DNA from 3 places in the Pantoea sp. SGAir0418 genome. Region 1 is predicted to be linked to each of the others. Evidence: predicted binding sites of a transcription regulator. Region 1 holds the regulator's gene; each other region holds the start of a gene.
What was found. The regulator LexA, encoded in region 1, represses DNA repair genes until DNA is damaged. The targets are predictions, from matches to a motif close to TNCTGTATGTACATACAGNA.
Positions count from the first base shown of each region.

Region 1 (3,280 bases):
AAAGCTGTCGCGACCGTGCCACAGGATGGCAAAGAACTTCTGTATACCGTTAAGAATACGCAGATGTGGCGTCGGTTCGCCCTGAATTTCACGGCCTGGCGCACGGCCAAACATCACGGAAACCGGCAGCATCTGTACGTCCAGCGCCGCATTGTTGCGGTGCAGATCGAGGTAGTCATGGAAAAGCTTGACCGACTCCGGGTTCGCCACGAAATAGGGGAAGACGCGTGGCCCATCGTGAATAAATACGTGGCGCGGCAGCAGGGTGCCGTCAATCTCCAGCGGTGCCAGCGGATCCGGCAGATCGTGCTTCAGGCACTGTGCGCGTAGCGTGAGCAGGTCCGCCTTTGAATCATAAGGCAAAACATACATCACCGGACGGGTCGGATCGATACCGTGTTCCGAGATCGGATCGGTCGGAATGACCTTACTTTTTACCAAAATAGAGAGTGGTAAATTCAACAATTTGTAATAGAGTTTACGCCAACCTGACATAGACAACTTGAAGCCTCTTGTTAGCAAAGCGCGGCAAGCATACCAGAAAGTGCGGCGAAGATCTGTGGCTGTGCCACCTCGCGCGCCCAGACATTGACGTCAAAAACAGTTAAGGGTTCCACAACATGGCAAATAACGTCACCGGTTTCCTGAGAATCATTAAAGCCGCCGGTTATTCCTGGCAGGGGCTGCGCGCTGCCTGGCAGCATGAAGCCGCTTTTCGCCAGGAGGCGATTGCCGCACTGGTCGCGGTTGCCATTGCCTGCTGGCTGGATGTCGATGCCATCACGCGTGTGTTGCTGATTGGCTCGGTGGTGCTGGTGGTCATTGTTGAGATCCTTAATAGTGCCATCGAAGCCGTGGTGGACCGCATCGGTCAGGAGCGCCATCCGCTGGCAGGACGCGCCAAAGACATGGGCTCGGCGGCGGTACTGCTGGCTATCTTACTGGCTCTGTTTGTCTGGATCGCGCTGCTTTGGTCGCATTTGCGATAAACATTCCACATTCATCAAGCCGCTGATTTTTCCCTCTGTTTCGGTTTTCATTTCGCCAATACCTGTATATACTCACAGCGACTGTATAAACAACCAGGGGGCGGGATGAAAGCGTTAACCAGCAGGCAGCAACAGGTCTATGACCTGATTCGCGACCATATTAATCAGACCGGCATGCCGCCAACGCGTGCTGAAATTGCTTCGCAACTGGGCTTCCGCTCGCCTAACGCTGCTGAAGAACACCTGAAAGCGCTGGCGCGTAAAGGTGTCATTGAAATCGTCTCCGGTGCATCGCGCGGTATTCGCCTGCTGATGGAAGAAGAGGCGAGTGAAGGGCTGCCACTGATCGGTCGCGTCGCCGCCGGTGAACCGCTGCTGGCGCAGGAACATATCGAAGCCCACTATCAGGTCGACGCCAACCTGTTCAAACCCTCTGCCGATTTCCTGCTGCGCGTCAGCGGTATGTCGATGAAAGATATCGGCATTATGGACGGCGATCTGCTCGCGGTGCATAAAACACAGGAAGTGCGCAATGGCCAGGTGGTGGTTGCGCGTATCGATGATGAAGTCACGGTGAAACGCTGGAAGAAGCAGGGCGCGATTGTCCAGCTGCTGCCGGAAAACAATGATTTCCAGCCGATTGTCGTGGATACCCGTGAACAGTCGCTAACCGTGGAAGGGCTGGCCGTAGGCATCGTGCGCAACGGCGAGTGGCTCTGAAACCCGGTTGATCTCCCCCGCTGCGGCGGCGCTCGCGCGCTGTCCGCAGTCTGCTCTAATCATACTTTTGTTCCCGGCCCGTAAGGCGCTCGCTCAGGCCGACCACCGTAACCCTCGGGATGGGGCTGATGCAGCTATTTTCCTCTTCTGATAAAGCGCTGTGGCGACTGGCGTTGCCAATGATCCTCTCCAATATCACCGTGCCGCTGCTCGGCGTGGTCGATACCGCCGTGATTGGCCATCTTGATAGCCCGATCTACCTCGGCGGCGTGGCCGTAGGCACCACGGCAACCAGCTTCATCTTTATGCTGCTGCTGTTTCTGCGTATGAGCACCACCGGTTTAACCGCGCAGGCGTTCGGGGCCGGCGATAAACAGGCACTGGCGCGCGCACTGATGCAGCCGCTGCTGATCGCTCTGGCCGCCGGGTTGCTGCTGGCGCTGCTGCGTTCTCCTGCCAGTAGCCTGGCGGCAACGCTGATGGGCGGCAGCGCGGAAGTCCAGCAGCAGGCGCAGATCTTCATTGAAATCCGCTGGCTGAGCGCACCGGCTACGCTGGCTAACCTGGTGATTCTCGGCTGGCTGCTGGGCGTGCAGTATGCGCGTGCGCCGATGGTTCTGCTGATTGTCGGAAACCTGGTCAACATCCTGCTCGATCTGCTGCTGGTGCTGAAACTGCACTGGGGCGTTGCCGGTGCCGCCGCCGCCACGGCGCTGGCCGAATACGTGACGCTGGCAGTGGGATTATGGATGGTGGCGCGCGTGCTGAAACTGCGCGGTATCGATTTCAAACTGCTGAAAAACAGCTGGCGCGGTGACGCGGCGCGGTTATTTCGCCTTAATCGCGACATCATGCTGCGCTCGCTCATGCTGCAGATCTGCTTCGCCTCGCTGACCCTGCTGGGTGCACGCATCGGACCGGATGTGGTTGCGGTCAATGCGGTGCTGTTGATGTTCCTGACGTTTACTGCCTATGCGCTGGACGGCTTTGCTTACGCGGTGGAAGCCTGCTCGGGTGAAGCGGTAGGGGCAAAAGATCGCAGCCGGCTGCTGCTGATCTGGCATGCCGCCTGTCGCCAGGCGGGTATCGTTGCGCTGCTGTTTGCGCTTATTTATGCGCTCAGCGGGCCGCACATTGTTGCGCTGCTTACCTCGCTGCAGCCGCTGCGTGAGATGGCCGATCGCTTTCTGCTGTGGCAGGTGATTTTACCGCTGGTCGGCGTCTGGTGTTATCTGCTGGACGGCATGTTCATTGGCGCGACGCGCGGCCGCGAAATGCGTAACAGCATGATCATGGCAGCAGCCGGTTTCGGCATCACTTTGCTGACGCTGCCGTGGTTAGGGAATCACGGTTTATGGCTGGCGATCACGGTGTTTCTGGCGCTGCGCGGCCTGACGCTGGGATGGATGTGGCGCCGCCACTGGCAGCGTGACAGCTGGTTCAGCCAGCCATAAGCGCAGCGCAGATGCCAGAATAATCTGTAATTCTGTGCACAATCCGAAGCGGCTACTATAATTATCTCAAACGGCGCAGATAAGCAGCGCGTTATATGGTTATTTCCGGTATTACAT
Region 1 covers NZ_CP027911.1:3,662,755-3,666,034, reverse strand. The annotation lists gene plsB (glycerol-3-phosphate 1-O-acyltransferase PlsB) at 1-495, opposite strand, end outside; gene C1N84_RS17130 (diacylglycerol kinase) at 621-989, shown strand; gene lexA (transcriptional repressor LexA) at 1,095-1,709, shown strand; gene dinF (MATE family efflux transporter DinF) at 1,838-3,163, shown strand.

Region 2 (3,280 bases), 900 kb from region 1:
TGCATCAACCACGCCATGCTAACGGCGGAAGCGGTTACAGCGCGCGGTTTACGCTTAGCGGGCTGGATTGCCAACGACATTCAGCCGCCGGGCAAGCGACATGCGGAATATCTGACAACGCTGCAGCAGCGCATTGCAGCCCCTTTCCTCGGGGAGATTCCGTGGCTGAGCAGTGCGGCACAGCAGGCCGACTGCGGCCGTTACCTTACCCTGCCACAGTAAATGGCGCGGCGGCGCAGCACCCTGCGCCGCACGCTACCGACGCTAGGTGGCCGTTAACCACTTACTCACCGTGACATCATCCAGCTGCGCCACGCTGCCCTGCGCCACGTTGCGGCCGCGATGCAGCAGCAGAAAATAGTCTGCCACGCGGCGAATGAACGACACATGCTGTTCCAGCAGCAGAATCGTCAGGCCATAGTCGCGGTTCAGGCGGCGAATCAGATTCCCCATCTCCTCCTCCAGCCACGGCGACATGCCTTCGGTGGGTTCATCGAGGATCAATAGTTTCGGCTGCAGCACCAGCGCGCGCGCCAGGGCCAGCTGCTGCTGCTGATCCATCGGCAGTTCGCCGCTGCGCTGATGACGCAGCGAGTATAGCGCCGGAAACAGATCGAACACCATCTCGGGAATGGCGCGGCTGCGATCGTCCTGTGCCGCCATCAGCGCAATCAGCAGGTTATCTTCCACGCTCATCTGGGAAAAGATGTGGCGTCCCTGTGGTACGTAGCCGATGCCCATGCGCGCGCGTTGCTCAGCAGGCTGCAGCAGCAGGTTTTCCGGCGGCGCGCCGTCTTCCTGCCAGGTCATCGATCCACTATTAATGGGCAGGCGACCCATAATACAGTTCACCAGCGTGGTTTTGCCCATCCCCGGGCTGCCCAGCACGCCGGTGCAGGTGCCTGGCGGCAGATCGAGATCCACATCCCATAAAATATGGTTCTGACCGTAAAATTGATTCACCGAACGTAAACTCAGCATCTGACATTCTCCTTCCAGATTATTCGCCTGAATGCTCCCGCTCTGTGTCGTCTGGCATACAGTCATGCACAATGGCTATTGGGACACTGCTGTCGCCGGCGGCGCTTGTTCATCCTGCCGGCATGGACTCGTCACTCCACCGTTAATTCACTGCAATTCCCAGGCCAGATCCGCCAAAGCAACCTCAACCGGGGAAAAAGGCAGCGAAACTCGCCATAATTGATGAGAAAAGCTTAACAATTGCCCACAGTAATAACTCGCCTGCACTTTGACGGTGCTGACTGCTTAACGTTTCTGGTGCATCTGTGCTGTCATAAGGCAGGGACTGAAGAAATAAGTGGCCTTAACGCTGGGCTTTTTCCCGTTACGGCACGATGGGGTACGCCAAAAGAATAGTTAAAGCCGCACGGGATGATGGAAAAATAATCGCAAAAAAAATTTTTTCGCACGGCAGGATAAGCGAGGGGAAAATTATACACAGCCGATGGACGTGGGGCTGGATTCAGTTATCCACTATTCCTGTGGATAACCTTGTGCATTAGCGACTGAAAACCGGGCGCAAGCGAGGAAATACGCGGGTTGCATACATAATGCTGCGAAACTGGGCTTTTGAGCCAATCTCTTTTAAATCAGCAGGTTATTTAAAAGCAAGCCTGAGAATTGTCTGGCTTGTCATCAGACTGCAATTTAATGACGCTCTATTGACAATTGTTAAAAGCGTTGCTCGTCTGGGGATAACCTTGCGCAACAAACGCTTCCGGATTACCGCATAAATTACGCTGAAGCGAATCGCGGCATCTCCCCATCATCGTGCAGCATATCTGTAATTATATCCAGTATTTTTTTCTGGCAAAATCGCCATAGCAGAGTAGAATTACCAGCCTGCCCGCCGACTTCTTCAGCAGGAACCGTAATACCATGAGTAAAGCCTTTAAACTCAACTCCGCTTTCAAACCTTCAGGCGATCAGCCTGAGGCGATTCGTCGCCTTGAAGAAGGGCTGGAGGATGGACTGGCGCACCAGACGCTGCTGGGGGTTACCGGTTCAGGAAAAACCTTTACTATCGCCAACGTCATTGCCGATCTCAACCGGCCGACCATGGTAATGGCACCGAATAAAACGCTGGCGGCACAGCTGTATGGCGAGATGAAAGAGTTCTTTCCGGATAATGCCGTCGAGTTCTTCGTCTCCTACTACGACTACTATCAGCCGGAAGCCTACGTTCCTAGTTCGGATACCTTCATTGAGAAAGATGCGGCGGTAAACGAGCACATCGAGCAGATGCGTCTCTCTGCCACTAAAGCGATGCTGGAGCGCCGCGACGTGATTGTGGTGGCATCGGTTTCTGCCATCTACGGCCTGGGCGATCCCGATCTCTACCTGAAAATGATGCTGCATCTGACGCGCGGCATGATCATCGACCAGCGCAGCATCCTGCGCCGCCTCGCCGAACTGCAGTACACCCGCAACGATCAGGTTTTCCAGCGCGGCACCTTCCGCGTGCGTGGCGAAGTGATCGATATCTTCCCGGCGGAATCCGATGACATTGGTCTGCGTGTAGAGCTGTTTGATGAAGAGGTTGAGCGCCTGTCGCTGTTCGACCCGCTGACCGGCCAGGTGATCTCGGTGATTCCGCGTTTCACCATCTACCCGAAAACGCACTACGTGACGCCGCGCGAGCGTATTCTGCAGGCGATGGAAGAGATCAAGGATGAGCTGGCGGTGCGGCGCAAAGTGCTGCTGGAGAACAACAAACTGCTGGAAGAGCAGCGCATCACCCAGCGCACCCAGTTTGACCTCGAAATGATGAACGAACTCGGCTACTGCTCGGGCATTGAAAACTATTCGCGCTATCTCTCCGGGCGCGGACCGGGCGAGCCGCCGCCGACGCTGTTTGATTACCTGCCGGCGGATGGCCTGCTGGTGGTCGATGAATCCCACGTGACTATTCCGCAGATTGGCGGCATGTATCGCGGTGACCGCGCGCGTAAAGAGACGCTGGTGGAGTACGGTTTCCGCCTGCCGTCGGCGCTGGACAACCGTCCGCTGCGCTTTGAAGAGTTTGAAGCGCTGGCACCGCAGACCATTTATGTCTCGGCCACGCCAGGTAACTACGAGCTGGAGAAATCGGGCGGCGACGTTATCGATCAGGTGGTGCGGCCTACCGGTCTGCTCGATCCGATTCTTGAGGTGCGTCCGGTGGCGACCCAGGTCGACGATCTGCTGTCGGAGATCCGCAAGCGCGTCGAAATCAACGAGCGCGTGCTGGTTACCACGCTGACCAAGCGCATGGCCGAAG
Region 2 covers NZ_CP027911.1:2,759,368-2,762,647, reverse strand. The annotation lists gene bioD (dethiobiotin synthase) at 1-222, shown strand, start outside; gene C1N84_RS12835 (ABC transporter ATP-binding protein) at 265-981, opposite strand; gene uvrB (excinuclease ABC subunit UvrB) at 1,900-3,280, shown strand, end outside.
Region 2: the regulator LexA is predicted to act here: its motif matches at 1,801-1,820, upstream of uvrB (excinuclease ABC subunit UvrB).

Region 3 (3,280 bases), 1.1 Mb from region 1:
GCTCAGCATGCTGTTGTCTGGACGCGCACCAACGGTACCTGCGTCACCGATGTTGTTAACCCACTGGTAGTCCAGGCGAGTCGCCCAGTTTTTGGTCAGTGCGTATTCAACACCAACAGCAGCCAGCGGAGAAACGCCGGTGTCGTGGTTGCTAATGCGGCCGTTGTCTGGGTTGGTCTGAGTTGAATCAGCACGCCATACCATGCCGCCCAGACGGGTGTACACGTCCAGATCGTCAGCAATTGGGTAGCTCAGTTTAGCTGCCAGCTGAACGCCCTGTGCTTTGAATGCGCCATTGGTCACGTTGCCTTTGTTCGGCATACGGCCCAGCCAGTCGTAGCCCAGCTCGAAGCCCAGGTATGGGTTAGCCTGGTAGCCCAGGAAAGCACCTGCGCCCAGCTGAGATTCGTGAGTTGGACCGTCGTTGTTTTCGTAACCGTTACCGTAGTAACCAGTATCGTGATACTGAGACCAGCCCAGTTTAGCACCGGTATACCAGGTGTCATCTTTAGGAGCGGCCTGCGCTACGGTAGCGAAGCCAGCCAGTGCCACTGCAATTGCGATAGCTGTCTTTTTCATTTTGCGCCTCGTTATCATCCAAATAGGCAATGAGCAAAAAGGTTGCTCTTGGTTGTAATCCTTCGCCGGGTCTAAACGCTCGCTTATGACTCTACCGAAAAAACGGAGGTTATTGAGCACCCTGGCGAGGTAAAGTCTACAACGAGATTGGAAACTTACAAGTATGATGTGACGTCAGCGGATAAAAAAACAGGGATTTATACACACATTTTAACAAATGACATGGCAAAATTTTCGCTACCAGAAAAGAAAAATGCGGCTAAGCCATTGTCATAGCTGGCGGGAAAAGAATCAGTGGCTTAGCCGCAACTTTGTGAAAAAATAGCGTGAGAAAAATCTTAGTTTTACTTAATGAAACAAATCAGAGGGAATTTTTGCGCTGTTTGGCTGTCTGGACAGAGCAAGATCGCGCCCCTGAGGACGCATAATCAATCCCAGCGCTTCGCCTTCGGCGGCTGCCTGCTCAAGTTCCAGGCGCTCTTCATTGCTCAATTCATAAGGAATCCAGGCGAGTACCACGCTGTAGTTGCCGGTGCGCAACGCTTTCACCATGCTCTCAACCGTGCTTAAACGCTCGGATTCCGTAATATGCATACTCTTTTCCAGCGGTAATCCTGACTGCTGCATCCAGCTGCGGTTCAGTTTGTGCGCTGGCGTCAGCCACAGCTGCCAGCGTGACTGCGTGCTCAGCTGCTTGAGGACCGGCAGTAACAGCAGCGGCATGATGCCGGGCTGCTCGCTATAACGCAGTTCAGTAATACCACCCAGAGAAGGTTGCGTTAAGCCCGTCGCAGCGAAACGGTGAGCACGATCAGCAGGGCCAGAGTATTGAGTACGCATATTTTAATCACTCAGTAATGAACTGTATGAATATACAGTAATGAGTTCCTGGATAAAGATCAACCTCAATTTCTGAAAATGCCTCGCAAATTCCGCACAAGAACCGCGCGTTGCCGCTTTTATTCATTGAACAGCTAAATCGTTTTTTCTATCTTCTAACCAGATGAATCTCTGAGCTTTTTATAGGAAATTTCCCGCGCAAGGAATGAGGAAAAGGGGACGTTATGAAGAAAAATAATCCGGTGGTTGAGCAGTCCAAAGCCCAGTTAGCGGCATTGGGAAAAATTGAATCGCGCACCCAGTTTGGTGGTTACGCGCTGGCGGTCGAAAAGGTGGTGTTTGCTTACATCAATGAGGATGCGCTCTATCTGCGCGCCAGCGAGGCGCTGCAGCACTATGCCGCACAGCGCCCGCTGGAACCGTTGATATATCGCAAGCGCGGCATGCCGGTGACGCTCAGCTACTACAAAGTGGATAAACAGCTCTGGCAGGACGCCGATCAGCTGCTGCGCTTATCGGCCAGTTCGCTGTCTGCGGCGCGCGCCGAGGCGGCGAACAGACTTGTCTTGCTCAGGCTGAAAGATCTGCCCAATCTCAGCCTGCGCATGGAGCTGATGCTGCACAAAGTCGGGATCAATTCTGTTCGCTTACTGTATGAAATGGGCTCGCGTCAGAGCTGGCTGAAATTGCGGGCGGTGAATAAAGATATCGGCCTGAAAACGCTGCTGGCGCTGGAAGGGGCCATTTCCGGCCATCACCAGGCCGCTTTGCCGGCGGCGGTACGTGAAGAGTTGAGCGCCTGGTATCAGGAAACGCTCCGCCAGCACGCCGCGGCGGAGCGCCTGTTGCCTTAAGCGGCGGCGAGGGTGCGGCGCAGGCGGGCAATTTCCGGCAGCAGCGCAACCAGCAGCCCCAGCTGCTGCAACACCAGCGGTGCCTGCGCCTCCTCACTGGTTTTCAGCGCTCTCAGGCGCTGCATCAGTGCCTGCTGCATCGTTTCCGCCTGCGCTTCGCTGACGCGATCGATCTGCAGCACATCCTCGACGAAGCATACCGCGTCATCTAAAAGGGTCAGCAGTTCGCCCTGCGTCAGCCGCTCCCGGTGCGCGCCCAGCGCCGAGATGTAGCTGAGAAACGAGTGATTGAGGCACATCAGACGGAACGCATTCTCGCGCAGCGGCGGCTGTTGCTTCAGTTCGCCGCTGATATTGGACACCACGGACGCCAGTTCTGCATCGGCGTTGTGCGCGTCACGGCGCGCCACACGGTAGGCGAGACGGTTATCTTTACCCTGATGATACTGTTCCAGGATGGCATCAAGATAACGACAGTTGGCATTCAGCGTGCGATCGGCAACCGTCGTCAGCTGACGGAAACGCCAGTCAGGCCAGACAAACGCCACCGCCAGCCAGGCCAGGCCACAGCCGAGCAAGGTATCCACCACGCGCGGCAGGGCGACATCAAAGCCTTCACCCAGCAGATTGAAGCACAGCAGCACCAGCAGGGTGATGAACAGCGTCGCCTGCGCGTACTGAATCTGGCGGAAGGCAAAAAACAGCACGCCGCTCAGCACAATCAAAACCAACTGGCCCTCTATTGAGGGCACCAGCCACAGCACCGGCAGGCCAATCGCAATACCGGCCAGGGTTCCGCCAATGCGCAGCGCCAGCCGCCGTCGTGTGGCGTTGTAGTTAGGCTGGCAGACAAACAGGCTGGTCAGCAGTATCCAGTAGCCGCGATGCAGGCCGGTAAGCTGAATGAAGGCGTACCCCACGCACAGCACCAGCGACATGCGCACCGCATGGCGGAACAACGCCGAGGTCGGACTCAGATGGCGACTGAGGCGCAGACGGATATCAGC
Region 3 covers NZ_CP027911.1:2,536,785-2,540,064, reverse strand. The annotation lists gene ompA (porin OmpA) at 1-579, opposite strand, end outside; gene sulA (SOS-induced cell division inhibitor SulA) at 928-1,419, opposite strand; gene C1N84_RS11855 (TfoX/Sxy family DNA transformation protein) at 1,644-2,273, shown strand; gene yccS (YccS family putative transporter) at 2,270-3,280, opposite strand, start outside.
Region 3: the regulator LexA is predicted to act here: its motif matches at 1,440-1,459, upstream of sulA (SOS-induced cell division inhibitor SulA).